2 linked regions of the Pigmentiphaga sp. H8 genome follow. The protein of the gene in region 1 interacts with the protein of each later gene in a pairwise test. Links are inferred from orthologs where the notes say so. Each region holds a gene or a part of one and is shown in the gene's direction. Other genes may lie near its edges. The genes, in order: dprA and recA.

Region 1 (11,537 bases):
TGACGATGGCCAGCCCCAGCCCCGTTCCCCGCACCTTGGTCGTGATGTAGGGTTCGAAGGCGCGCTGCAGGATGCGGGCGGCGAAGCCGGTGCCCGTATCGGTCACCATGAATTTGATGGACGCGTGCTCGCGGCCGTCGGGCAGCCGCGTCTGGATCAGGCGGGTGCTGACCGAGATGCGGTCGCTGGGCGTGGGCCCGGCCGGCGCGCCGTCTCCCGCCTGGCGGGCCGCTTCCTTGGCCTTCTCTTCGATCGAGTCGCGGGCGTTGGCGATCAGGTTGTGGATGACCTGGCGCAACTGGGTGGCGTCGCCGCGCACGCGCGGCAGCACCGACTCCAGGTCGACCGACAGCGCGATGTTGCCGGTGCCGGCCTTCAGCACGCCGCCCGCCGTGTCCCATCCGTACAAGGTCAGTACCTCGGCCACCAGCTCGTTCAAGTCCAGCAGCTGGTGCTGGGCCGGCGGCGTCCTGGCGTATTCGCGGAAATCGTCCACCATGCGCTGCATGGAACTGACCTGGTTGATGATGGTGGTGGTCGACCGCTTGAGCATGTCGGCGTCGGGCTGCGCGAGCTTGTCGGCCAGCTTGATGGCGATCCGCTCGGCCGAGAGCTGGATGGGCGTCAGGGGATTCTTGATCTCGTGCGCCAGCCGTCGCGCGACCTCGCCCCAGGCGACGGCGCGGTTGGCAGAGATGACCTCGGTAATGTCGTCGAACACGACCACGTAGCCCCCACTCGCTCCCGCCACCGGCAGGTGTGATCCTCGCGCGAGCAGGGTAATCGTATTGTCGTCGCCGTTGGGATCGGAATTGTTACCTTCGCGCACGGCTTGCGTGCCGGCAGCCGGCTGCGGCCGGACGATCTCGAACTGCTGTTGCCAGTACTGGCGCCCGGTGCCCGCCGCCGCGTGCTCGGCGAAGGCCGTGCGTATGGTCTGCGCGAAGGCGGTCAGCCCGTCCACGGTTTCCAGCGGCCGCCCGGTGACCGCGCGCAGGTCCACCCGCAGGATCTGCTGGGCGCCGCGGTTCACGGTGGCGACGCGGAAGGCCTCGTCGAACACCAGCACCCCCGACGACAGGTTCGACAGGATGCTTTCCAGGTAGACGTTGCTGCGTTCGAGCTGGCGCCGGTTGCTCTCGACCATGCGGCGCGCCTCGTCCAGCTGGCGGGTCATGGCGTTGAACGACCGGGTCAGCTGGCCCAGCTCGTCGCTCTGGGGCGGTTCCGGAATGGGCCGGTAGTCGCCCACTCCCACCGCCTGCGTGCCCTCGGCCAGGCGCAGCAGCGGCCGCACCATCCGGGACGACAGCGAGAAGGCCGCCGCGATCGCCGCGAACACCGCCAGCAGCAGCGCCAGGGTCAGCGTGATGCCGTACAGCTTGCGCAGGCCCACCCGCGACAGCGACAGCTCCTGGTAGTCGCGGTAGCCGCTCTGGACCTCCTCGGCGTTGCTGGCGATCTGTTCCGGCACACCCTGCAACAGCTGCAGGTAGCGCGACTCGGCCGGCAGCACGCCGGGCAGCTCGAAGCCGCCGACGGGCGCGATGGGAACGATCACGCGCAGGCGCAGGGCGCCGCCGTTGGACGTATCGCGGGTCGTGCCCAGCGGTCCCTGCACGCCGTCCACGGTGGTCGGGCTGGCGGTGCTGTTGGCCTCGGCGGCCGCATAGGAACGCGCGATCTTCAGCTGCCGCAGCACCTGCGGCGTGGGCGTCTCCGGCACCAGCGTGCCGTAGGAGTTGGTGGACCAGGCGATGACCCGGCCGCTGGAGGTGAACACCATCGCGTCCTGCACCCCCACCTGCTCGCGCAGGCGGGTCAGCGACAGCCCCACGTTCGACTCCTGGTTCTCGCCCAGTTCGATCGACATGGTGCGCGCCTTGGCGTTCATCTCCTGGAGCTGCGAATCGAGCGCCGCCCGGCCGAGGTTCAAGCCGGACTCGAGCGCGGTATCCACCCGCACGTTGAACCAGGACTCGATGGAACGCGACAGGAACTGCACCGACAGCATGTAGATCAGCACGCCGGGCACCACCCCCACCAGCGCGAATGCCAGCGCGAAGCGGGAGGTGAGCCGGGCGCCGAACTGTCCGCGCCGCAACTGCCCCATCAGCCTGACGGTCAGCGCGACCACCCAGGCGAACAGCGCCAGGGCGATGATGGCGTTGAGCCCCAGCAGCAGGCCGTACTGCTGTTCCAGGCGGGAGGAGTTGCCGGTGGACCAGGCCAGCAGGAACAGCAGCAAGAGGGCGCTCACGCCTCCCATGCCCAGGAGGACGCGCAGGAAGCGGTTCAGGATACGTACGCGGCGGGTTCGCATCATTGGGACTCCGTGGGAGGAGTCAGGCCCAGTCCCCGGGGGCTCGGGTGGGGCGATCCGCCTGGCAGGACCAGGCCATTGCCGCCGGAGGAGGCGCCGTTGGCGGGGACGATGGGCGCGGAGGGCGACGGGGGCGCCGACTGGGCGGGAACGGACTGCATGGGCACGGCGCCGGAGCCGGCGGGAGGCTGCACGGCATAGGGAGGCGGCACCGGAGGCGGCGGCAGGCCGGGCTGGGCGGCGGCGGGCGGCGCGGCATTGGAACTGGGCTGCGGCACGACCTCCTTGCCCAGGCGCACGCTGAATTCCGTCCAGGGCGTCGCCAGCGACCAGTCGCTGCTGTTCAGGGCGTTGACCTGGAACGGCTTGGAAAGCTGGGAGATGTCGAACCGTACGCGCAGCCGGCCTTCGTAGCGCGTGTCGGAACTCAGCGCGTCGCGGTCGCCGATGCGCCAGTTGCGCACGTGGCGCACGACCGACAAGGCCTCGACCAGCGACCCCACGGGCAGCGCGAGGTTGCCGGAATGCACGCGCCACTGGCGCGTCAGCGGGTTGTAGACGATGCGCCATGTCTGGTTCGAGGACAGCACGACCTCGTCGAACCAGTACCAGCGGGGCCGGCGGATCTCGACCTCGACCGAGAAATACAGCGGCAAGCCGCGCGCGACGGCATCCTCGAGCTGGTTGTTCAGATCCAGCAGGACGTCGGCACTGAGGAGCAGGTCACGGCCGCGTTCGGTCACCGTCACGGACTGGACGGCGGGCTCGGATGCCGGGGCTTGGCCGCCCCACAGCAACATCAGGGCGACGACCGGCAGGATCAGGACGCGGCGGAGTCGGAGAATGATCAAACCTTGGCAAACAACGCGTAGAAAAACCCATCGTGCTGCTCGGCCGGCCGATCAGGCTCCGCCTGCGTGAGCAATTGCCCAGGCGCAGGCAGCCGTGCCGCATCGGGGTGCCTGCGCTGGAAAGCCTCGGCTTGCCTGGCCCCCTCCGCGGGAAAAATCGAGCAGGTTGCATAAAGGAATTTACCACCGGGCGCCACCACCTGCCACAGGGCGTCGGCAATCCGGGCCTGGAGCGCGGCGGTATTGGCGACATCGCCCTCGCGCCGCAGCCAGCGGATGTCCGGATGGCGCCGGACGATGCCCGATGCGGTACAGGGCACGTCGGCCAGCACCGCGTCGAAGGGCCGCCCGTCCCACCAGGCATCCAGGTCGGCCACGTCGGCGGCCTGCGTGCGCGCCGACAGGCCCAGTCGCGCCAGGTTGGCGTCCACCCGCTCCAGCCTGCCGGCGTCGACGTCCAGCGCCAGCAGGTCGAGATCCGCCAGCTCCAGCAGATGCGCCGTCTTGCCGCCCGGCGCCGCGCAGGCGTCCAGCACGCGCATGCCGTCCTTCACCTGGAGCAGCGGCGCGGCCAGTTGCGCGGCGGCATCCTGGACCGACCACCATCCTTCGGCGAAGCCCGGCAGTTGCTGCACGGGCCGAGGCTGGGACAGCGCGACGCCCGTCTCGCCCACCGGCAGGGCATCGACGCCGGCGGCGCGGAAGGCCTCGAGCAGCGCCTCGCGGCGGGTGCGGCGGCGGTTGACGCGCAAGACCATGGCCGGTGGCCGGTTGGCGGCGCGCAGCAGCGATTGCCAATGGTCGGGATAGTCGATGCGCAACCGCCGCACCCACCACTCAGGATGGTTCCAGACGGCCTCGGGGCGGCGGTCGGCGGCGTCCAGCACGCTTTCGCGTTCGCGCAGGAAACGCCGCAGGCTGCCGTTGACCAGGCCCTTGAAGGGCGCGAGCGAACGCTGGCTGGCGGCGGCGCGCACCGCCTGATCCACCACCGTATGGGGTGCGTAGCTGACGCCGGCGGCGGCGGCCTCGCCCTCGTCCGCCACCAGCAGCGAAAACGCCGTCAGCAGCAAGGCATCGAGCAGCGGATCGGCCGGCTTGCGGGGGATCAGCGCCTGCTTGACCGCGCGGGCCCGCCCCAGCTGGCGCATGGCGTGGAAGGACAGCGCCTGGGCAGCCGGGCGCAGCGGCGCGGCAACGCGCGACAGCGCATCGGTAAGGGAAGCGCCCGCCAGCACGCCCTGCACGGCGCGCGCGGCGGCCAGCAGGATGTCGGACAAGGGGGCCGACGCGGGCCCGGTGGTCGGGGGCGCCATCAGGAAAGATCGGGGCTCCAGCCCCGCACGAAGACATCGGCCGGCTGGCGCTTGCCGCCGGCCTTCTGCAATTCGGTCAGGCGCAGGACGCCCTGGCCGGTGGCCAGGTCCACGCCGGCGGCGCCCGCGCGCACGACGCTGCCGGGGCTGGCCGGCGCCGCCTCGTCCAGCGCTTCGGCCCGCCATACCTTGACCGGATCCGCCAGGCCGGGCAGCCGCACCGTGGCTCCGGGCACCGGATTGAAGGCCAGGATGCGGCGCGCCAGTTCGGCGGCGGGGCGCGAGCAATCGAGCGCCGCCTCGGCCTTGTCCAGCTTGGCGGCGTAGGTCACGCCCTGGGCGGGCTGCGGCGTGGCCGGCAGGCCGTTTTCGTCCAGACGCGCCAGCGCCCGCACGATCAGTTCGCCGCCCAGCACGGCCAGGCGGTCGTGCAGTTCGCCGGCGGTCTGGCCCGCCTCGATCGGCAGCGCCTCTTCAAGCAGCATGTCGCCGGTGTCCAGGCCCGCGTCCATCTGCATGATGGTGATCCCGGTGCGCGCGTCGCCCGCCTCGATGGCGCGCTGGATGGGCGCGGCGCCGCGCCAGCGCGGCAGCAGGCTGGCATGGATGTTCAGGCAGCCCAGCCGGGGGATGTCCAGCACCGCCTGGGGCAGGATCAGGCCGTAGGCGGCCACGATCATCGCGTCGGCCCGCGCCGCGCGCAGCGCCTCGTGGGCCTGGGCGGCCTCGTCGGGATACTTGCCGTCCAGCCGCAGGCTGCGCGGTTGCAGCACCGGCGCGCCCACTTCCAGCGCCGCCGTCTTGACCGGACTGGGCGTGAGCTTGAGCCCGCGCCCGGCCGGCCGGTCCGGCTGGGTCAGGACCAGCGCGATCGTATGCCCGGCACCGATCAGGGCCTGGAGGGCGATTTTGGCGAATTCCGGCGTACCGGCAAAAACCAGATGCATCTGATGCTCCCCCCTACGCGCTTCGCGCGCCCCCCAGGGGGCGAAACCGGCGGACCGGCAGAGCCGGATCCGCGGTTTCCTGGATAGGGCTCGCTGCTTGGCGGACGGCCTTGCATGCCGGTTCCGGGGCGGGTGGGATGGGATCGTTGATTGTCGGAGGGGGAATGATACATGGTCCCCCCCTACGTGCTTGATACATGGCCCCCCCTACGCGCTTGCGCGCGCCCCCCAGGGGGCGATGCGGGTGGACCGGCAAAGCCGGATCCACCGCATCCTGGGTCTTCATGAGGTATCTCGGTGCGGAGCACCGCATACTTGCTTTGATCTTGGGCGCCGAGGATCCGGCTTTGCCGGTCCGCCAGCGCCGCCCCTTGAGGGGAGCGGCCATAGGCCGCGTGGGGTGGGCTTTCCCTCCGGTCCGCTAGCGCCGCCCCCTTGAGGGGGAGCGGCCGAAGGCCGCTTGGGGGTGGGCTTCCCTTTGGATCTCCCTTAGACCTTTTCCAGCTTGCGCAGCTTGGTCTTGATGCGGCTTTGCTTGAGGGGGGAGAGGTATTCGACGAAGACCTTGCCTTCCAGGTGGTCGAGTTCGTGCTGGACGCAGACGGCCAGGATGCCTTCGGCGTCGAATTCGTAGCGTTCGCCCTGTTCGTTGGTGGCCTCGACCTTGATCCGGGCGGAGCGCTTGACCTCGTCGTAGATGCCGGGCACCGACAGGCAGCCTTCTTCGTAGACCTGGGTTTCCTCGCTCTTCCAGGTGATGACCGGGTTGATCAGCACGAGCAGGTCGTCGCTGTGTTCGGAAACGTCGATGACCACGATGCGCTCGTGGACATCGACCTGGGTGGCGGCCAGCCCGATACCCGGCGCGGCGTACATGGTCTCGGCCATGTCGCGGACGATGCGGCGGATGCGGTCGTCGACCACGGCCACCGGCTTGGCTTTCTTGTGCAGCCTTGCGTCGGGATAGTGAAGAATGGGTAGCAATGCCATGGTTGTGTTGCCGTTGTCCCTCGAATGGGGCGCTTAACAGAATAATGGGGCCGGTTGGCCGGGATCCAAGGGGCAAGATACCACAGCTTCCCGGTGCCTCCGGCGGGCCCGCGCGGGGCGCGGATGGCGGCGGATCCTGCTATTAAATATAGCGGGAGGCATTGCCGCGAACGCCTGCCCTGGCCATTGGACGCGCCGGCGCGCGATCCGTTCGGAGACGATGCAGGACATCGATGTCCTGCCGGGGACCACCCTGCCGCGCCTGCCGTGTTTAGATAACGGCATGCCTCTCGCCCACACTCCGGAAGAATTGTCCGCCTGGCTGCGGCTCACCCTCGAACCCGCCATCGGGCCTGCCACCGCGCGCGACCTGCTGCGGGAAGTCGGGCTGCCCCAGCGCCTGTACAGCCTGTCCCGCGACGAATTGGCGGCCCTGCTGCCGCCGCCGCTGGCCGCCCAACTGGCCCGCCCGCTGTCGCGCGAGCAGGCCGCCGTCCTCGAGCGCACGCTGCGCTGGGCGGAACTTCCCGGCCACCACCTCCTGACGCTGGCCGATGCCGCCTACCCCCGGGCGCTGCTTGCCATCCACGATCCACCCCCGCTGCTGTACGTGGCGGGCGATCCGGCCCGGCTGTCGCCCCAGGCCATCGCCATCGTCGGCGCCCGTCACGCCACGCCCGACGGGCTGGCGAACGCGCGCGCCTATGCCCGCCATCTGGCGCAGCGGGGCTGGTGCATCGTCAGCGGCCTGGCCCTGGGCATCGACACCGCCGCCCACGAAGGCGCGCTCGAGGCCGGCCCCAATGCAGGCGGCACCGTGGCAGTGGTGGGAACGGGCGTCGATGTGGTCTATCCGCCGCGCAACCAGGACCTGGCCGAACGGATCGCCGCGCAAGGCGCCGTCGTGTCAGAGTTCCCGCTGGGCCTGCCCGCGCTGCCGCACCAGTTCCCCCGGCGCAACCGGCTGGTCGCGGGGCTGGCACGGGGCACGCTGGTGGCGGAAGCGGCGGCCCGCAGCGGGTCGCTCATCACCGCCCGGCTGGCGGCGGACGCCGGCCGCGAGGTGTTCGCCATCCCCGGCTCCATCCACTCGCCGCTGTCGCGGGGCTGCCACGCCCTGATCCGGCAGGGTGCCAAGCTGGTGGAATCGGCGCAGGACATCCTGGACGAGCTGGGCTCCCCGGCCGGACCCAGTCCGCTTGCGCCTGCGCCGGAACCGGATCCGGCCCGCCCGCAGGACCCTCTGCTGGCCGGCATGGGCTATGGCCCCATCCATATCGACGCGCTGGCCGCGCGCACCGGCCTCGCGGTTCCGGCGCTTCAGGCCAGGCTGCTCGAACTGGAATTGCAGGGGTGGATCGCCCGGCTGGACGGGGGCCGCTACCAGATCACACTCGGGCGCTGAACGCCCTGGTGTGCCACGCGAACAACGCATGAGCAGCAAATGCCTGACAATTTGCCTAGGGATGCAATTCAGCGTACAGTGGATCAAGCTTATATGCTGACTTATGTTCGAAATTCTCGTCTACCTCTTCGAGAACTACTACACGCCGGAAGCGTGCCCGGACCCGGAAACGCTGGCGCGCAAACTTGCCGCCGCCGGCTTCGAAGACGATGAAATCGACGACGCCCTGAGCTGGTTGTCCGGGCTTGCCGAATCCACTCATCGTTGTGTCGATCTCGCCCTTGTTCCCAGTAGCGGCTGTCGTGTCTATGCCGAGGCCGAGTATCGTCAACTCGGTTCGGAAGCGATCGGCTTCGTTGCCTTCCTGGAATCGGCGGGCGTCCTGTCGTCCCCCCTGCGCGAAATCGTCATCGACCGCGCCTTCGCGCTGGGCGAGGCGCCCGTGCCCCTGGACAAGCTCAAGATCATCGTCCTGATGGTGCTGTGGAGCCAGGAAACCGAAATCGACAACCTGATCCTGGAAGAACTGCTGGAAGACGGCAGCGCCCGGCAGCTGCATTAAGCCCCCTGTATTACCCCCTACGCTTACGCGCGCCCAGTATGGTGGGCCCCCAGCCGCTACGCGGCAGTCCCCCAACGGGGCCGGGGGTTGTTTTCAATGGAAACAAGTCTTAATCCGGGGTGCTTCGGAGGGCGGAGCCGGTGTTTTTTGGCTGGGTTGGCACAGGCCCGACTTGCATTGCTTAAAAATCCCCCCGTATCATCCGGCGCTTTGACGCACTATTTGTTCGCGTCGGCTCCGTCAACTGGAAGTCAATGGGCAAAACTCTGATCATCGCCGAGAAACCTTCGGTCGCGCTGGACATTTCCCGCGCGCTGGGCGGGTTCAAGCGCGAAGGCGATTATTTCGAAAGCGACGACTACGTGCTTTCGTCCAGCGTCGGGCACCTGCTCACCCTCGTGGCGCCCAACGATCCGGTCAAGGGCAAGTGGAGCTTCACCCATCTGCCGGTGATTCCGCCCGAGTTCGAACTGGGGCCGGCCGACAAGCGGTCGGAGGAACGCCTGCGCCTGCTGGTGCGGCTGATCAAGCGCAAGGACGTGGACGCGCTGATCAACGCCTGCGACGCGGGGCGCGAGGGCGAGCTGATCTTCCGCTACATCGCCCAGTACGCGAAGACCAACAAACCCATCCAGCGCCTGTGGCTGCAATCGATGACCCAGCAGGCCATCCGCGACGCCTTCGCCGACCTGCGTTCGGACACCGCGCTGCAGCCGCTGGAAGCCGCGGCGCGCTCGCGCGCCGAGGCCGACTGGCTGGTGGGCATCAACGGCACGCGCGCCATGACGGCCTTCAACAGCAAGGACGGCGGCTTCTTCAAGACCACGGTGGGCCGGGTGCAGACGCCCACGCTCGCCATCGTGTCCGAGCGCGAGGAGCGCATCCGCCAGTTCGTGCCGCGCGACTACTGGGAGGTGCGCGCGCAGTTCGTCGCCGCCGCCGGCCTGTACGAGGGCCGCTGGTTCGATCCCAAGCACGTCAAGGACCCGCAGGACCCCGAGAAGCGCGAATCGCGCCTGTGGAGCAAGGCGGCCGCCGAATCGGTCGTGGCGGCCTGCCGCGACCGCACGGGCTCGGTCACCGAGGAATCCAAGCCGTCCACCCAATTGTCCGGGCTGCTGTATGACCTGACCACGCTGCAGCGCGAGGCCAACTCGCGCTTCGGCTTCTCGGCCAAGACCACGCTGGCGCTGGCCCAGACTCTGTACGAACGCCACAAGGCGTTGACCTACCCCCGTACCGACTCGCGCTACCTGCCCGAGGACTACCTGGGCACGGTGCGCCAGACCATGCAGACGCTGGCCGCCAACCGGCCCGGCTACGCGCCGTTCGCCTTGAAGATACTGGACAGCGGCTGGGTCAAGCCCAACCGCCGCGTGTTCGACAACAAGAAGGTGTCGGACCACTTCGCCATCATCCCGACGCTGCAGGCGCCGCGCGAGTTGAGCGAGGCCGAGGCCAAGCTGTACGACCTCGTGGTCAAGCGATTCCTGGCGGTGTTCTTCCCCGCGGCCGAGTTCCTGGTCACGACCCGGATCACCGAGGTCGCCGGCCACAAGTTCAAGACCGAGGGCAAGGTCCTGGTCAACCCGGGCTGGATGGCCGTCTACGGCCGCGATGCGCAGGGCGAGGACGCCAACCTGGTGCCGGTCGCCTCCGGCGAACAGGTGCGCACCGAGGAAATCGAGGCCGTGGGCCTGGTCACCAAGCCGCCCGCCCGCTACACGGAAGCGACGCTGCTGTCGGCCATGGAAGGCGCGGGCAAGCTGGTCGACGACGAAGAGCTGCGCGAGGCCATGTCGGCGCGCGGCCTGGGCACGCCAGCCACGCGCGCGGGCATCATCGAAGGGCTGATCAACGAGGTCTACCTGCGCCGCGAGGGCCGCGACCTGGTGCCCACCGCCAAGGCGCGCCAATTGATGACGCTGCTGTCGGGCCTGGACGTGGACGAGCTGACCTCGCCCGAGCTGACCGGCGAATGGGAACACAAGCTGTCGCAGATCGAGCAGGGCCAACTGGCGCGCGAGGCCTTCATGCGCGAGATCGCGCAGATGACCCAGGTCATCGTCAAGCGCGCGAAGGAATACGACCGCGACACGGTGCCGGGCGACTACGCCACCCTGACCACGCCCTGCCCGAAATGCGGCGCCGTGGTCAAGGAGAACTACCGGCGCTACGCCTGCACCGCCTGCGATTTCTCGATCAGCAAGCACCCCGGCGGGCGCACCTTCGAGCAGCAGGAAGTCGAGGAACTGCTGGCCAAGCGCGAGATCGGCCCGCTGAACGGCTTCATCAGCAAGATGGGCCGGCCGTTCTCGGCCATCCTGCGGATCACCGACGACTACAAGCTGGAGTTCGACTTCGGCCAGGCCGACGAGGAATCCTCCGAGGCCGTGGACTTCTCCGGCCAGACGCCGGTGGGTCCGTGCCCGAAATGCGGCTCGAACGTGTTCGAGCACGGCATGAGCTTCGTGTGCGAGAAGTCGGTCGGGCCGCAGCGTTCGTGCGACTTCCGTTCCGGGAAAGTCATCCTGCAGCAGGAGATCACGGCCGAGCAGATGGGCAAGCTGCTGGCCGAAGGACGCACCGACCTGCTGCAGAACTTCGTTTCCAGCCGTACCAATCGCAAGTTCAAGGCCTTCCTGGTGCGGCAGCCCGATGGCAAGATAGGCTTCGAGTTCGAGCCCCGCCCCGCCAAGGGCGGCAAGGCAGGCGAGGACGCGCCGGCGGCGCGCAAGACGGCGGCGAAGAAAACCGCCGGCCAGGACGAAGCCGCCACGGCGCCGGCGAAGAAGGCCCCCGCCAAGAAGGCGGCGGCCAAGAAGTCCCCGGCGCGCAAGACCGCCGCCAAGAAAGCCCCCGCGAAAAAAGCCGCCAGGAAGGCGGCCGCGAAGACCTCCAGCTGAGCCACAGCCCAATGACCAAGAAGAAAACGCCCTCACGGGCGCGCAAGTCTCCTGTTGCCGAGCAGCCCGCCGAGGATCGCGTGGACGTCGATCCCGGCCCCGGCGGCAAGCCCTGGTACGTCGTGCGCCGCTCGCGGGTGCACGGGACCGGCGTGTTCGCGGCTCGCAAGATCCCGGCCGGCACCCGCGTCATCGAATACTCGGGCGAACGCATCAGCGCGGCCGAGGCCGACCGCC
Region 2 (11,669 bases), 4.1 Mb from region 1 along the record:
CATCGCGCCGACCAGCGGCGCGATCTCCTGCGGCACCTCGCGATCATCGATGGGCGACAGGTCGTCCGGCCGCCGCGCGCGCAGCCGCGCCTGCAGCCGGCCCAGCGGGGCGATGCCGCGCGACAGGCCGAACCACACCAGCACCACGGCCAGCGGCAGCACGACGAATTGCGGCAGCACCACGCCCTTGATGATTTCGTTGGCCAGCTGCGAGCGCTTCTCCAGCGTCTCGGCCACCTGCACCAGTGCCGGTTGCGCGCCCGGGATCGTGGGCAGCGATACCCAGGTGTAGGCCACGCGCACCGCGAAGCCGCGCATCACGTCGTCGCGATACTGGACAATGCTGGGCAGGGGGCGCTCGAGCGACGGCAGCGGCAGTTCCCGGTCGCCGCCCAGGTATTCGCCGCGGCTGCCCAGGACGAGGTAGAACACGCTGTCGGTCTCGTCGGCGCGCAGCATCTCGCGCGCCGAGACCGGCAGTTGCAGCCGGGCCCGGCCGTTGACGTCCTTGATCTGCTGGGCCAGGGCCAGCACGTTGTTGGCCAGGCTGCGGTCGTAGGGCGCGACCGAGATGGACTGCGCGACCACGTAGGTGATGGCGACGCTGACGGGCCACAGCAGGAACAGCGGGACCAGCATCCAGTCCAGGATCTCGCCGAACAGCGAGCGCGCCGGCCGTTCGACGGCGGGGATGGGCTGCGGCCCCTGGCGGTCGTCGTCCATGCTCCCCAAGCCGGGTCAGGCCGCGCCGTGCTGGGCGCCGGGCTCGCGTTCCAGGCAGTATCCCAGCCCGCGCACGGTGGCGATCTTGACGCCGCCCGATTCCAGCTTCTTGCGCAGCCGGTGCACGTAGACCTCGATGGCGTTGGTGCTGACTTCCTCGCCCCATTCGCACAGATGGTCCACCAACTGCTTCTTGCTGACCATGCGGCCGCTGCGCGACAGCAGGACTTCCAGCAGGCTGACTTCGCGCGCGGACAGCTCGACGATCTGCTCGTCGATGGTCACCACCCGGCCGACCTGGTCGAAGGCCAGGCGGCCGTGACGCAGCACCGCCGGGCCGCCGCCCGCGCCGCGCCGCGTCAGCGCGCGGACGCGGGCCTCGAGCTCGGACAGCGCGAAGGGCTTGGCCATGTAGTCGTCGGCGCCCAGGTCCAGTCCCTTGACGCGCTGCTCCACGCTGTCGGCGGCGGTCAGGATCAGGACCGGCATGTGCGAGTTGCGCGACCGCAGCCGGCGCAGGACCTCGGTGCCCGACAGCCGGGGCAGGCCGATGTCCAGGATCAGCAGGTCGAAGGGTTGCGCCGCCAGCGCGGAGTCCGCCTCGAGTCCGTCGTGGACGGCATCGACGGCGTAGCCGTTCTGGCGCAGGGAGCGGGACAGGCCGTCGGCAAGGATGTTGTCGTCTTCGGCGATGAGGATGCGCATGGGGGAATTGTAGCTTCGGGGTAATGCATCGAGGTGCCCCGACGCATTGTCCCCCAGGCGCGCGTCCCCGTCACTAGCGCTATTCGATCTGATACATCCCCGTGCGGCGCGTCGCGTCGGCCCAGTAGGCGGTTTCCTTGTCCACGAAGCTGCCGAATTCCTGGGGCGTCATGGGCGCGACGGCCTCCAGGCCGAGCTGGGGCAGCTTGGCCACGATCTCGGGGGTCTGCAGCACCGCCCGTACGTCGGCGACGATGCGGGTCATGGTGGCGGGGGGCGTGGCCTTGGGCGCGAACATGCCGTACCAGGCGCGTCCCGGCAGGCCGGTCAGGCCGGCGCTGCTGGCCAGCGGCACGTCCGGCATGAGGGTGGAGGGCGTGTCGCTGCTGGTGATGGCGATGGCCCGGACCCGGCCCGATTTCACCTGGGGCATGGCGCTGGGCAGGGCGTCGATCATCAGCTTGATCGAACCGCCGATCAGGTCCGTGAACGCCGGCGGACTGCCCTTGTAGGGCACGTGCACGAGATCCACGCCCGCCAGTTGCTTGAAGACTTCCATGCTGAGGTGGCTGGTGGATCCCGTGCCGGGCGATCCGTAACTGAACTTGCCGGGATTGGCCTTCAACTGGGCGATGACCTCGCGCAGCGTGGTGGCGGGGAACTGCGCGTTCACCACCATGAGCATGTCGGTGGCGGCAAGCAGCGCGACGGGCTGGAAGTCGCGCCCTACGTCGTAGGGCAGGTGCTTGTACAGATTGGGATTGATCACGACCGGGGAGTTGGAGGTGACCAGCAGCGTGTACCCGTCGCCCTCGGCCCGCGCCACTTCCTGCAGCGCGATGGAGCCGTTGGCGCCGGCGCGGTTCTCCACCACCACCGGCTGCCCCCACTTCTGCGCCAGCTTGTCGCCGATGGCGCGGGCGAGGATGTCCGAGCCCTGTCCGGGCGGGAAGGGGATGATCACGCGCACCCGCTTGCTGGGGAACGCCTGGTCGGCAAGGGCGGGTTGGCTGGCCAGGCCCACGGCCAGGCAGAGCAGCGAAAGCAGTTTGTTCATGGGAAGGGTCTCCTCGCGAATGGTGCCATTGGTGTGGCTTTTCTGTTTCCGGATTTTGATATATTGTTATAACAAACTCAAGATGTCCTTTTCCAACATCGTCCGGGGAGCTTCATGTCGCTACTTCACGGGTTCCGCATTCTTGCCGTCGAGCAGTACGGCGCGGCGCCTTTCGGCACCCAGTTGCTGGCCGCGCTGGGGGCCGAGATCATCAAGGTCGAGCAGGCCGCGCAAGGGGGCGACGTATCGCGGCTGGTCGGGCCGCATTTCCTCGCGAACCTGCCCGACAGCGCGCAAAGCCTGTTCTTCCAGAGCCTGAACCAGGGCAAGAAAAGCATCACGCTGAACCTCGCCCATCCCGAGGGCCGGGCGGTGTTCCGCAAGCTGGCGGCCACGGCGCACGGCGTGGTCGACAACCTGCGCGGCGACGTCGCGGGCAAGCTGGGCCTGACCTACGAAGACTTGAAGGACGTCAATCCGGCCGTGGTCTGCGCCCACATATCGGCCTATGGCCGCACCGGCGAACGCGCGGCCTGGCCGGGCTACGACTACCTGATGCAGGCCGAGGCGGGCTATTTTTCGCTGACCGGCGAACCGGACACCGCGCCGTCGCGCATGGGGCTGTCGCTGGTCGACTACATGACCGGCGTGATGATGTCGGTGGGGCTGCTCAGCGGCATGCTGGAGGCCGCGCGCAGCGGCAAGGGATGCGACGTCGACACCAGCCTGTACGACGTCGCGCTGTTCAACCTCAATTACGTGGCGGCGTGGTACCTGAACGGCGCCGCCGAGACCGACCGCCAGCCCCGGTCCGGCCACCCCTCGCTCACGCCGTGCCAGCTCTACCGCACCGGCGACGGCTGGATCTACCTGATGTGCAACAAGGAAAAATTCTGGCGCAACCTGTGCGAGCGGATCGGGCGGCCGGAATGGATCGCGGATGCGCGCTTCGTCGACTTCGGCGCCCGGGGTCGGCATCGCGAGGAACTGACCCGCCTGCTGGACGAGGCGCTGTCCGCCCGCACCACGGCCGAGTGGATGCAGCACTTCGCCGGCACGGTGCCGGCCGCGCCCGTATGGTCCGTGGGGCAGGCGCTGGATGCGCCCCTGGCCCAGGCCGACGGCAGGGTCCGCCGCGTCGACCTGGCCGGCGGCGGCGCGCTGCGGGTGCTGGACAGTCCGCTGCGCACGTCGCGGCCGGCGGCGGCTGTCGGACCCGCGCCGGCCATGGGCGCCGATACCCGCGAGCTGCTGGCCGGCATCGGGATCGACGAAGAGGAGCAAGGTAGACTAAGGACCCTTGGTGTTCTCTGACGTGTCGCCTCATGTTCCAGCGCAGTGCCGGTTCGCAGTACAAGCTGTTGGCCCAGACCTTGATCCGGCGGATCCGCGACGGCGAATATCCACCCGGCAGCCTGCTGCCCACCGAGAACGAACTGGGGCAGCAGTTCAACGTCAGCCGCATCACCGTGCGCGGAGCCTTGCGCGAACTGGAAGTGCAGGGACTGGTCAGCCGCCGGCCCGGCATCGGGACCCGCGTGGAATCGGCGCAGCCCTCGGGCAATTTCGTGCACGTGGGCAACACGGTGGACGACATCCTGCGCTTCACCCGCGGTTTTCGCTTCCATACCCTGAACATCCGCGAGGTCGACGGCGACGAGGGCTCGGCCCGCGCGCTGCGGCTGCCCGCCGGCCAGCGCTTCATCCGGGTGACCGGCCTGCGCCAGGCCGAGGGCGCGCCGCCGGTCGTCTACAGCGAACACCACATCCCGCCGCTGTACGCCGACGCGCTCGAGCAACTGGATGGCTATCGGGCCTCCGTGGCCGAATGGCTGGCCGAACGGCGTGGCGACCGGGTGTGCGAAATCCGCCAGGAAATCGATGCCGTCCGGCTGACCCGGGCGCAGGCCGAGTTGCTGCAGACCCGCTTCAGCACGCCGACCTTGCGCACGCGCACCTGGTACTACGGCACCAAGAAAGACCTGATCGTCGCCTCGGTGGGACTCTTCCCCGAAGGGCGGCACCTGTTCAGCACCGTGATGCGGCGAGAGCCGATCGGCTGATCCGATCGCGCGGGCCGCGACCTTGTCCCGGAGAGCCCGTGTGACCCACCCCGTCGTTCCTTCCACCTTCCTGTTCTGTCCCGGCAACCGGCCCGACCGCTACGACAAGGCGCTGCGCGGCGGCGCGCCGGGCGTCATCATCGACCTCGAGGACGCCGTGCCGGCGGCCGACAAGGCCGCCGCCCGGCGCGACGCGCTGGCCTGGCTGGCGGCGCTGCCCGTGGCCGGCCCGGGGGCGCCCGCGGTGGCGCTGCGGGTGTCTTCCCCGCAGACCCCCGCGGGTCTGGAGGACCTTTACGCGCTGGCCCACGCGGGCGCCTTGCCCGCCCTGGATCTCGTGGCCGTTCCCAAGGCCGAAGATGCCTCCGAACTGCGCATGGTCCACACGCACGCGGCCGCGGCCAACCCTGCGCTGCGGCTGATGGCGCTGGTGGAGTCGGCGCGGGGCGTGCGCCGCGCGGCCGACATCGCGCATGCCGGGCCGTGGCTGGCGGCGATGGCCTTCGGCGCCGCGGACTTCAGTGTCGAGACCGGCGCGGACAACGCCTGGGACGCGCTGGCCTACGTGCGCGGGCGCCTGCTGTTCGAGACCGCCGGCAGCGGCGTGCCCATGCTGGACGTGCCGCATATCGCCATCGACGACGACGCCGGCCTGCGCGTCGATTGCGAACGGGCGCGCGCCATGGGCTTCTCCGGCAAGCTCGCCATCCATCCGCGCCAGTGGCCCATCATCGTGCAGGCCTTCGCGCCCGATCCACGCCGGCTGGCGTGGGCCGGCGAGGTGGCCGCCGCCTACGAACGCGCCGGCCGCCGCGCCTGCGCCGTGGGGGCCACCATGGTGGACGAGCCCGTCTATCAGAGCGCCCTGCGCATCCTGCGGCGTGCCGCCGCCCCGAACCCCTCCGCCGTTGGAGACCATCATGCATAGTTCCTACTACCACCTGGGCGACGGCCTGTATGCCGAACGCTTCGGCCTGGGCTTCGAGCACCTGTCGGCCGGACAGCGTTTCGTCCATCGGCCGGGCATCACGTTCTCGCAGCAGGACAACGTGGCCGAGGCCCTGGATTCCATCAATGCCGCCATGGTCCACTACGACGACTGCTACGCCGGGCTGACGGACTGGAAGCGGCCCCTGATGGTCAGCACGCTGACCCTGCAGCGGCTGATCGGCATGACGTCCAAGACCTTCGGCCGTCGCCGCCGCATCGTGTCCATGTCCAGCATCGCGCTGACCCGGCCCATGTTCGGCGGCGATACCCTGTATGTCGAAACCGAAGTGCTGGCCACCGAGCCGGTGGACGCGCACCTGGGCCGCGCCAGCCTGCTCACGCGCGGCTACAACCAGCGCGGCGAGCAGGTGGCCGAACTGCGCTACGTGGCCGAGCTATGGCACGGCGCGGCGGGGCCCGATGTGGTCGCGGGCGCCTCGGCGGCGGACGAGGCGCGCTTCCTGTCGCATGCCGCGCGCGAGGACGGCGCCTGGGTCGAGCAGACAGGCCTTTTCTTCGAGGACCTGCGGCAGGGGGAAACCTTCGTCCACAGCCCGCGCAAGACCCTGCTGGCCGAGGAAGCCACGCTGCACGCGCTGCGCGCCATGGAGTGGCAGCCGCAAAGCCACGACCATGCCTTTGCGCAGGCGCTGGGGCTGCCCGCGCCGGTCGTGCCGCAGACCTGGGGGATAGGCGTGGCCGTGGCGCTGTCCACGCGCACCTTCGGCCGGGTCACCGTCAACCTGGGATGGACCGACGTGGAGTTCGGCGCCGACCTGATGCCGGGGGACACGCTCGAGGCGCGTTCCACGGTCGAGGGCACGCGCCTGTCCGGTTCGCGGCCCGACCAGGGCGTGGTGACGGTGCTGACCGAGGCGCGCAACCAGCGGGGGGAGATGATCAACCGCTACCGCCGCGCGCTGATGGTGTACAGGCGGGGGGCCAATCCTTATGCCAGGGCGGGGTACTGAACGGGGGCAGGCGCTCCTGTTTCGAAATTTCCGTTGTTAATTTGGCCTGGGAGCTTGCAGTCCCATACTGTTTTTTTATACAGTATCGGGCAGTGCCATAATTCGCCCATCAACCCAAGGATCCCAGAATGGACGACACCAAAGCTTCCAAGGCCGCAGCCGCTGCCCAGAACGAAAAGACCAAGGCCCTGGCCGCCGCGCTGTCCCAGATCGAAAAGCAGTTCGGCAAGGGCTCGGTCATGCGCTATGGCGACAACGAGGTCGAGCACGACATCCAGGTCGTCTCCACCGGTTCGCTCGGCCTGGACATCGCCCTGGGCGTCGGCGGCCTGCCGCGCGGCCGGGTCATCGAGATCTACGGCCCGGAATCGTCCGGCAAGACCACGCTCACGCTGCAGGTCGTCGCCGAAATGCAGAAACTGGGGGGCGCCTGCGCCTTCATCGACGCCGAGCACGCGCTCGACGTCCAGTACGCCTCCAAGCTGGGCGTGAACCTGACCGACCTGCTGATCTCGCAGCCCGACACCGGCGAACAGGCCCTGGAAATCACCGACGCGCTGGTGCGCTCGGGCGCGGTCGACCTGATCGTCATCGACTCGGTCGCGGCGCTGGTGCCCAAGGCCGAAATCGAAGGCGAGATGGGCGATTCGCTGCCCGGCCTGCAGGCCCGCCTGATGAGCCAGGCGCTGCGCAAGCTGACCGCCTCGATCAAGCGCACCAATTGCATGGTCATCTTCATCAACCAGATCCGGATGAAGATCGGCGTCATGTTCGGCAACCCCGAAACCACCACCGGCGGCAACGCGCTGAAGTTCTACGCCTCGGTCCGCCTCGACATCCGCCGCACCGGCTCCATCAAGAAGGGCGACGAGGTCATCGGCAACGAGACCCGGGTCAAGGTCGTCAAGAACAAGGTGTCGCCGCCGTTCAAGAGCGCGGAGTTCGACATCATGTACGGCGCCGGCATCTCGCGCGAAGGCGAGATCCTGGACCTGGGCGTGCAGGCAGGCATCGTCGAGAAGTCCGGTTCGTGGTTCAGCTATAACGGCGAGCGCATCGGCCAGGGCAAGGACAATGCCCGCGAGTTCCTGAAGGAGCGCGTGGAAATGGCCATCGAGATCGAGAACCGCGTGCGCGACAGCCTGGGCGTGGCCGCCAGGGTCGCCGGCGCCGGCAAAGTGACCGAAGCCGAGCTTGAGGACGAGTGACGACGGCAAGCCCGCCTCCGGCCCTTCGTTGAAGGCCCGGGCGGTGGGCTATCTGTCCCGGCGCGAACACAGCCGCCTGGAACTGGGCCGCAAGCTTGCCCGTTTCGGGGAAGAGGACGAGGTTCGCGCCGTGCTCGACAGCCTGGAGAAGGAAGGCTGGCTGTCCACCCAGCGCTACGCGCAGAGCGTGGTGCATCGGCTGGCGGCCAAGCAGGGCACCCTGCGCATCATGCATGAGCTGCGCCAGCATGGCGTGGCGGATGCGCAGATCGCCGAACTGCGGGACACGCTCGAAACCACCGAACTGGCCCGGGCGCGCGAGGTGTGGCGCAAGCGCTTCGGCACGCTGCCCGCCGATGCCAGCCAGCGCGCCAAGCAGGTGCGTTTCCTGATGTCACGGGGCTTCGGCCAGTCCACCATCAGGCAGGTGTTGCGAGGCGTCGATCTCGACGACCTGGATCAAGATTAGGACCTAGGCCGCTTTCCCGAACCCCCGTACACTTTCCGCATCCGTTTTCGCCGCGAGGCCGCTATGCGTGCATTGTTCCTGGCCCTGTGCCTGAGCGTGTCCAGCCTGTGGGCCTGCGCCCAGTCCGCTCCCCAGGCGGGCGACGTGATCACGCTGGAAGGGCGTCTCGTGCTCAAGGGCAACGAGCCTTTCGTCGTCGCCGTGCTCGAATCGGGCGAGCGGCAATGGGACCTGCGCGGCCTGACCTGGCAGCAGATGCAGGACCTGCAATCCCGCACCGTCACGGTCACCGGCACGGTGGCCCGTTCCGCCAGCGAGGCTGGTGGCGGGATGCCCGCCCAGTTGCAGGTGCAGTCCATCCGCTAGTCCGCGTGCCATGGTATGTTGCGCCAAGGCTTCTTCGGCGGGGGCAAGATGAATCGCGAGACCGTGGGTACCATCCGGACATTGGCCGGAATCTCGTTGGCGGCGCTGCTGGCCTCCTGTGGCGGCGGGGGCAGCGAGGTGTCCGGATCGGGCGTGTTGTCGGTGGCGTGCAGCGGCGCGCAGTGCGGCGCGTCAGACGCCCAGACTTATCGCGGCAGCGGCGTCGGCATCTGGCGCTACGACAATAGCGGCTCGAGTTCGGGCACGTCCGTGCCGATCACCCTCAATGGCGTCAGCGGCCGCACCGTCACCCTGGTCTTCACCAATGTGTCCGACCGCGATGCCGGCATGGCCTCGGTCAGCACATCCGTGGCGGACCGGCCCGCCACGGCGTCGAAAATAGACGCCCCGTCCGATCCGGATCACCTGCCGGGCGTCAACCAGATCCCCGCGCATATCCGCGACTACCAGCCGCCGGTCGATCGCGCGTCCCAGCCGCAAGCCTCGGCGCGGCAAGGGCCCGCCGCCGCGGTGCGCGCCGCCGTCGAAGGCGATACACGGGAATGGCAGGACAGCGGCGGTACGCGGTTCCAGGCCACGCTGGCCCGCCGCTGGGCGGCCTCCGACGGGCGCTGGCTGAACATCTGGGTACAGGACGGCGAGCGGTCCGCCGCGAAGGTAAGCGAGGCCCTGCTGGACAGCCTGAAGAGCCGGTTCTCGTCGAACCAGGATTCCGTCTATCCCATCGTGACCGACCTCGCGGGCGAGCCCTGGGGCGATACCGTCGGCAGCGGCTATATCGGCGCTGACCAGGACCTGCACATCGTGCTGTCCAACATCACGCCCGACGGCAAGGCCTGGGGCGTGATCGGCTATTTCTTCAGCGCCAATGCCTTCCTGAAGAGCTACGAGGGGCTCAGCAACGAGGCGGTGGTGCTGTTCCTGGACACCGAGACCATGTACCTGGGCGGCCAGGCGGGCCGGAACACTGGCTATACGACGCTGGCGCACGAGATGACCCACATGGTCAATTTCTACCAGCGCGCCGCGCGCACGGGCGTGAGTCCGGACAACCGCTTCGCGGTCTGGCTGGAAGAGACCACGGCATTGATGATGGAAGACCTGGCTTCGGGCCGGGTGGTGCCGGGCTTCAACCCGTTGCGGGACGGGGACTACGGCAACTGGCTCCACCAGAGCCAGAACTGCGACTACATCCGGGGCTGGGACGCCAGCGTGTCCTCCAGTTGTTTCTCGTATCCCATCGCCGCCAACTACGGCGGCTACCTGCTGCGGCAATATGGCACGGATTTCTACCGCAGCCTGCTGCGCGGCACCTCGTCCACCGATTCGTTCACGCTGCTCGACCAGGCCGTCAGGCAGGCGGGTGGCGCGGGCGCGCGTCCGGCCTTGCGCGACTGGGGCGCGGCGCTGGCCCTGTTGCCCGCGTCGCCGCCAGCCGGGTTCGGCTATCCGCGCCGGACGCAGGGCGGCTACGACCTGCCCGCCATCAACGGCCCCGACTACGCCTCGCTGCGCACGCTGCCGTCCAGTTCGCCGTCCACGCTCAAGGCCTCGGGCCATTTTCCGGTGGTGCGCCGGCCGTCGGGCGCGTCGTATTCCGAAACCGTGGCGGTGCCGGCGGGTTCGGCCCTGACCGTCGTCGTCCAGTAGCTCAGGGCCCCGGGGCGGCCTGGCGTTCGCCGCGGGGCGCCCGGATGCCGGTCAGGTTCCGGAACGTCAGTTCGCGCGCGATGTCCAGGAAGTTCAGGATGTAGGGCGCGTCCTGGTCCTCGACCCGCACGCCCGCGTACAGCGTGCGCCAGACGCCTTCCGCGCCCAGGCGGCAGGCATGCAGCAAGCCCTGGTCCAGGTATTCGGTCAGCGCCCAGTTGGGGATGGCCGTCACGCCGCGGCCGCTTGCCACGAGCTGGATGATCATGGGCGTGAGTTCGGTGGTGCGGATTTGCGCCGGCTCCACGTCGGCAGGGTCCAGGAAGGCGGTGAAGATGTCCAGCCGATCGCGCTCGACGGGGTAGGTGATCAGTGTCTGTTCCGCCAGTTGCGCCGGCTCCAGGGTCTTGAACGTCGCCAGCGGGCTGTTGCGCGCCACGGCCAGCACCAGTTCGTAGCGGAACAGCGGCACGTAGCGCACCGCGTCCAGGCGGATGGGGTCGGACGTGATCACCAGGTCCAGGTCGCCGCGCACCAGCGCCGGCAACGGCGCGAAGGAGAAGGCCGCGGACAGGTCCAGGACGACCTCGGGCCATTGTTCGCGGAACACGTCCAGCGCCGGCATCAGCCACTGGAAGCAGGAATGGCATTCGATGGCCAGGTGCAGGCGGCCGGTGCGTCCCGCCGCCAGGCGCCCCAGTTCCCGTTCGGCGGCCCGCATGCGGGGCAGGACGTCGTCGGCCAGGGCCAGCACGCGCAGGCCGGCCGTGGTGAAGCGCAGCGGGCGCGTGCGCCGGTTGAGCAACTGCGTGCCCAGGCGTTCTTCCAGTTCGCGCAACTGGTGCGACAGCGCGGACTGCGTGACGTGCAGGCGCTCGGACGCTTCGACCAGGCTGCCGCCCTCGCGTATGGCGACCAGGGTTTCGAGATGGCGGATGTCTATCATGGCTGCCATCATAACTTGAGAAAAATTCATACTAGTTATGTAAAACTTGATTTTGATTCAAGCCATCCGCCTTGCACAATGCCGTGTTTCATCGGATAGGTCGGACGCGACACGGACATGGCTACGCTGCACAACCTGGGCTTCCCCCGCATCGGCGTGCGCCGCGAACTCAAGCGCGCCCTGGAAAGCTACTGGGCCGGGCTGTCCACGCAAGAAGCGCTGGAGCAGGCGGGACGCGAACTGCGCGCCCGCCACTGGGCCGTCCAGGCGGCATCCGGGGCAGCCCTGGTGCCGGTGGGCGACTTCGCCTGGTACGACCACATGCTGGAGTGGTCGGCCACGGTGGGAGCGGTTCCCGCGCGTTTCGGCCAGGCCGGCGATGCGCCCGTGACGCTGGACACCGTGTTCCGGATGGCCCGGGGCCGCGCGCCGGGCGGTTCGCCGGCTGCGGCGTGCGAGATGACCAAGTGGTTCGACACGAACTATCACTACCTGGTGCC

What was found.
Region 2: the proteins of dprA (region 1) and recA interact in binary tests that used the Bacillus subtilis proteins (3 or more experiments, as listed by UniProt). The link is inferred for Pigmentiphaga sp. H8 from one-to-one orthologs.

Annotation. Positions count from the first base shown.
Region 1 is NZ_CP033966.1:207,640-219,176, reverse strand. What follows is about bases 5,985-8,771. They hold dprA (DNA-processing protein DprA), read left to right. Parts: upstream 5,985-6,710; coding sequence 6,711-7,832; downstream 7,833-8,771. Other genes in these bases: EGT29_RS01020 (DNA topoisomerase III), read left to right, coding at 8,649-8,771; EGT29_RS01025 (DUF494 family protein), read left to right, coding at 7,936-8,394; def (peptide deformylase), read right to left, coding at 5,985-6,427. Also shown: EGT29_RS01055 (PAS domain-containing sensor histidine kinase), read right to left, coding at 1-2,299; EGT29_RS28680 (DUF4390 domain-containing protein), read right to left, coding at 2,323-3,174; 16S rRNA (cytosine(967)-C(5))-methyltransferase RsmB, read right to left, coding at 3,171-4,493; fmt (methionyl-tRNA formyltransferase), read right to left, coding at 4,490-5,437; more of def, read right to left, coding at 5,927-5,984; more of EGT29_RS01020, read left to right, coding at 8,772-11,300; EGT29_RS01015 (SET domain-containing protein), read left to right, coding at 11,312-11,537. UniProt on the Bacillus subtilis protein: Protein that helps load RecA onto ssDNA during transformation. Binds cooperatively to circular ssDNA, is able to bridge different segments of DNA. Favors the loading of RecA onto SsbA- or SsbB-coated ssDNA and formation of RecA-DNA filaments.
Region 2 is NZ_CP033966.1:4,281,569-4,293,237, reverse strand. Bases 5,759-8,677 are described here. They hold recA (recombinase RecA), read left to right. Parts: upstream 5,759-6,637; coding sequence 6,638-7,717; downstream 7,718-8,677. Other genes in these bases: EGT29_RS20225 (hemagglutinin), read left to right, coding at 8,601-8,677; EGT29_RS20230 (hypothetical protein), read left to right, coding at 8,250-8,552; recX (recombination regulator RecX), read left to right, coding at 7,704-8,186; EGT29_RS20245 (MaoC/PaaZ C-terminal domain-containing protein), read left to right, coding at 5,759-6,509. Also shown: EGT29_RS20275 (sensor histidine kinase), read right to left, coding at 1-723; EGT29_RS20270 (response regulator transcription factor), read right to left, coding at 739-1,428; EGT29_RS20265 (tripartite tricarboxylate transporter substrate binding protein), read right to left, coding at 1,508-2,485; EGT29_RS20260 (CaiB/BaiF CoA-transferase family protein), read left to right, coding at 2,600-3,799; EGT29_RS20255 (GntR family transcriptional regulator), read left to right, coding at 3,811-4,548; EGT29_RS20250 (CoA ester lyase), read left to right, coding at 4,589-5,476; more of EGT29_RS20245, read left to right, coding at 5,469-5,758; more of EGT29_RS20225, read left to right, coding at 8,678-10,223; EGT29_RS20220 (LysR family transcriptional regulator), read right to left, coding at 10,225-11,169; metE (5-methyltetrahydropteroyltriglutamate--homocysteine S-methyltransferase), read left to right, coding at 11,287-11,669. UniProt on the Bacillus subtilis protein: Multifunctional protein involved in homologous recombination, DNA repair and competence.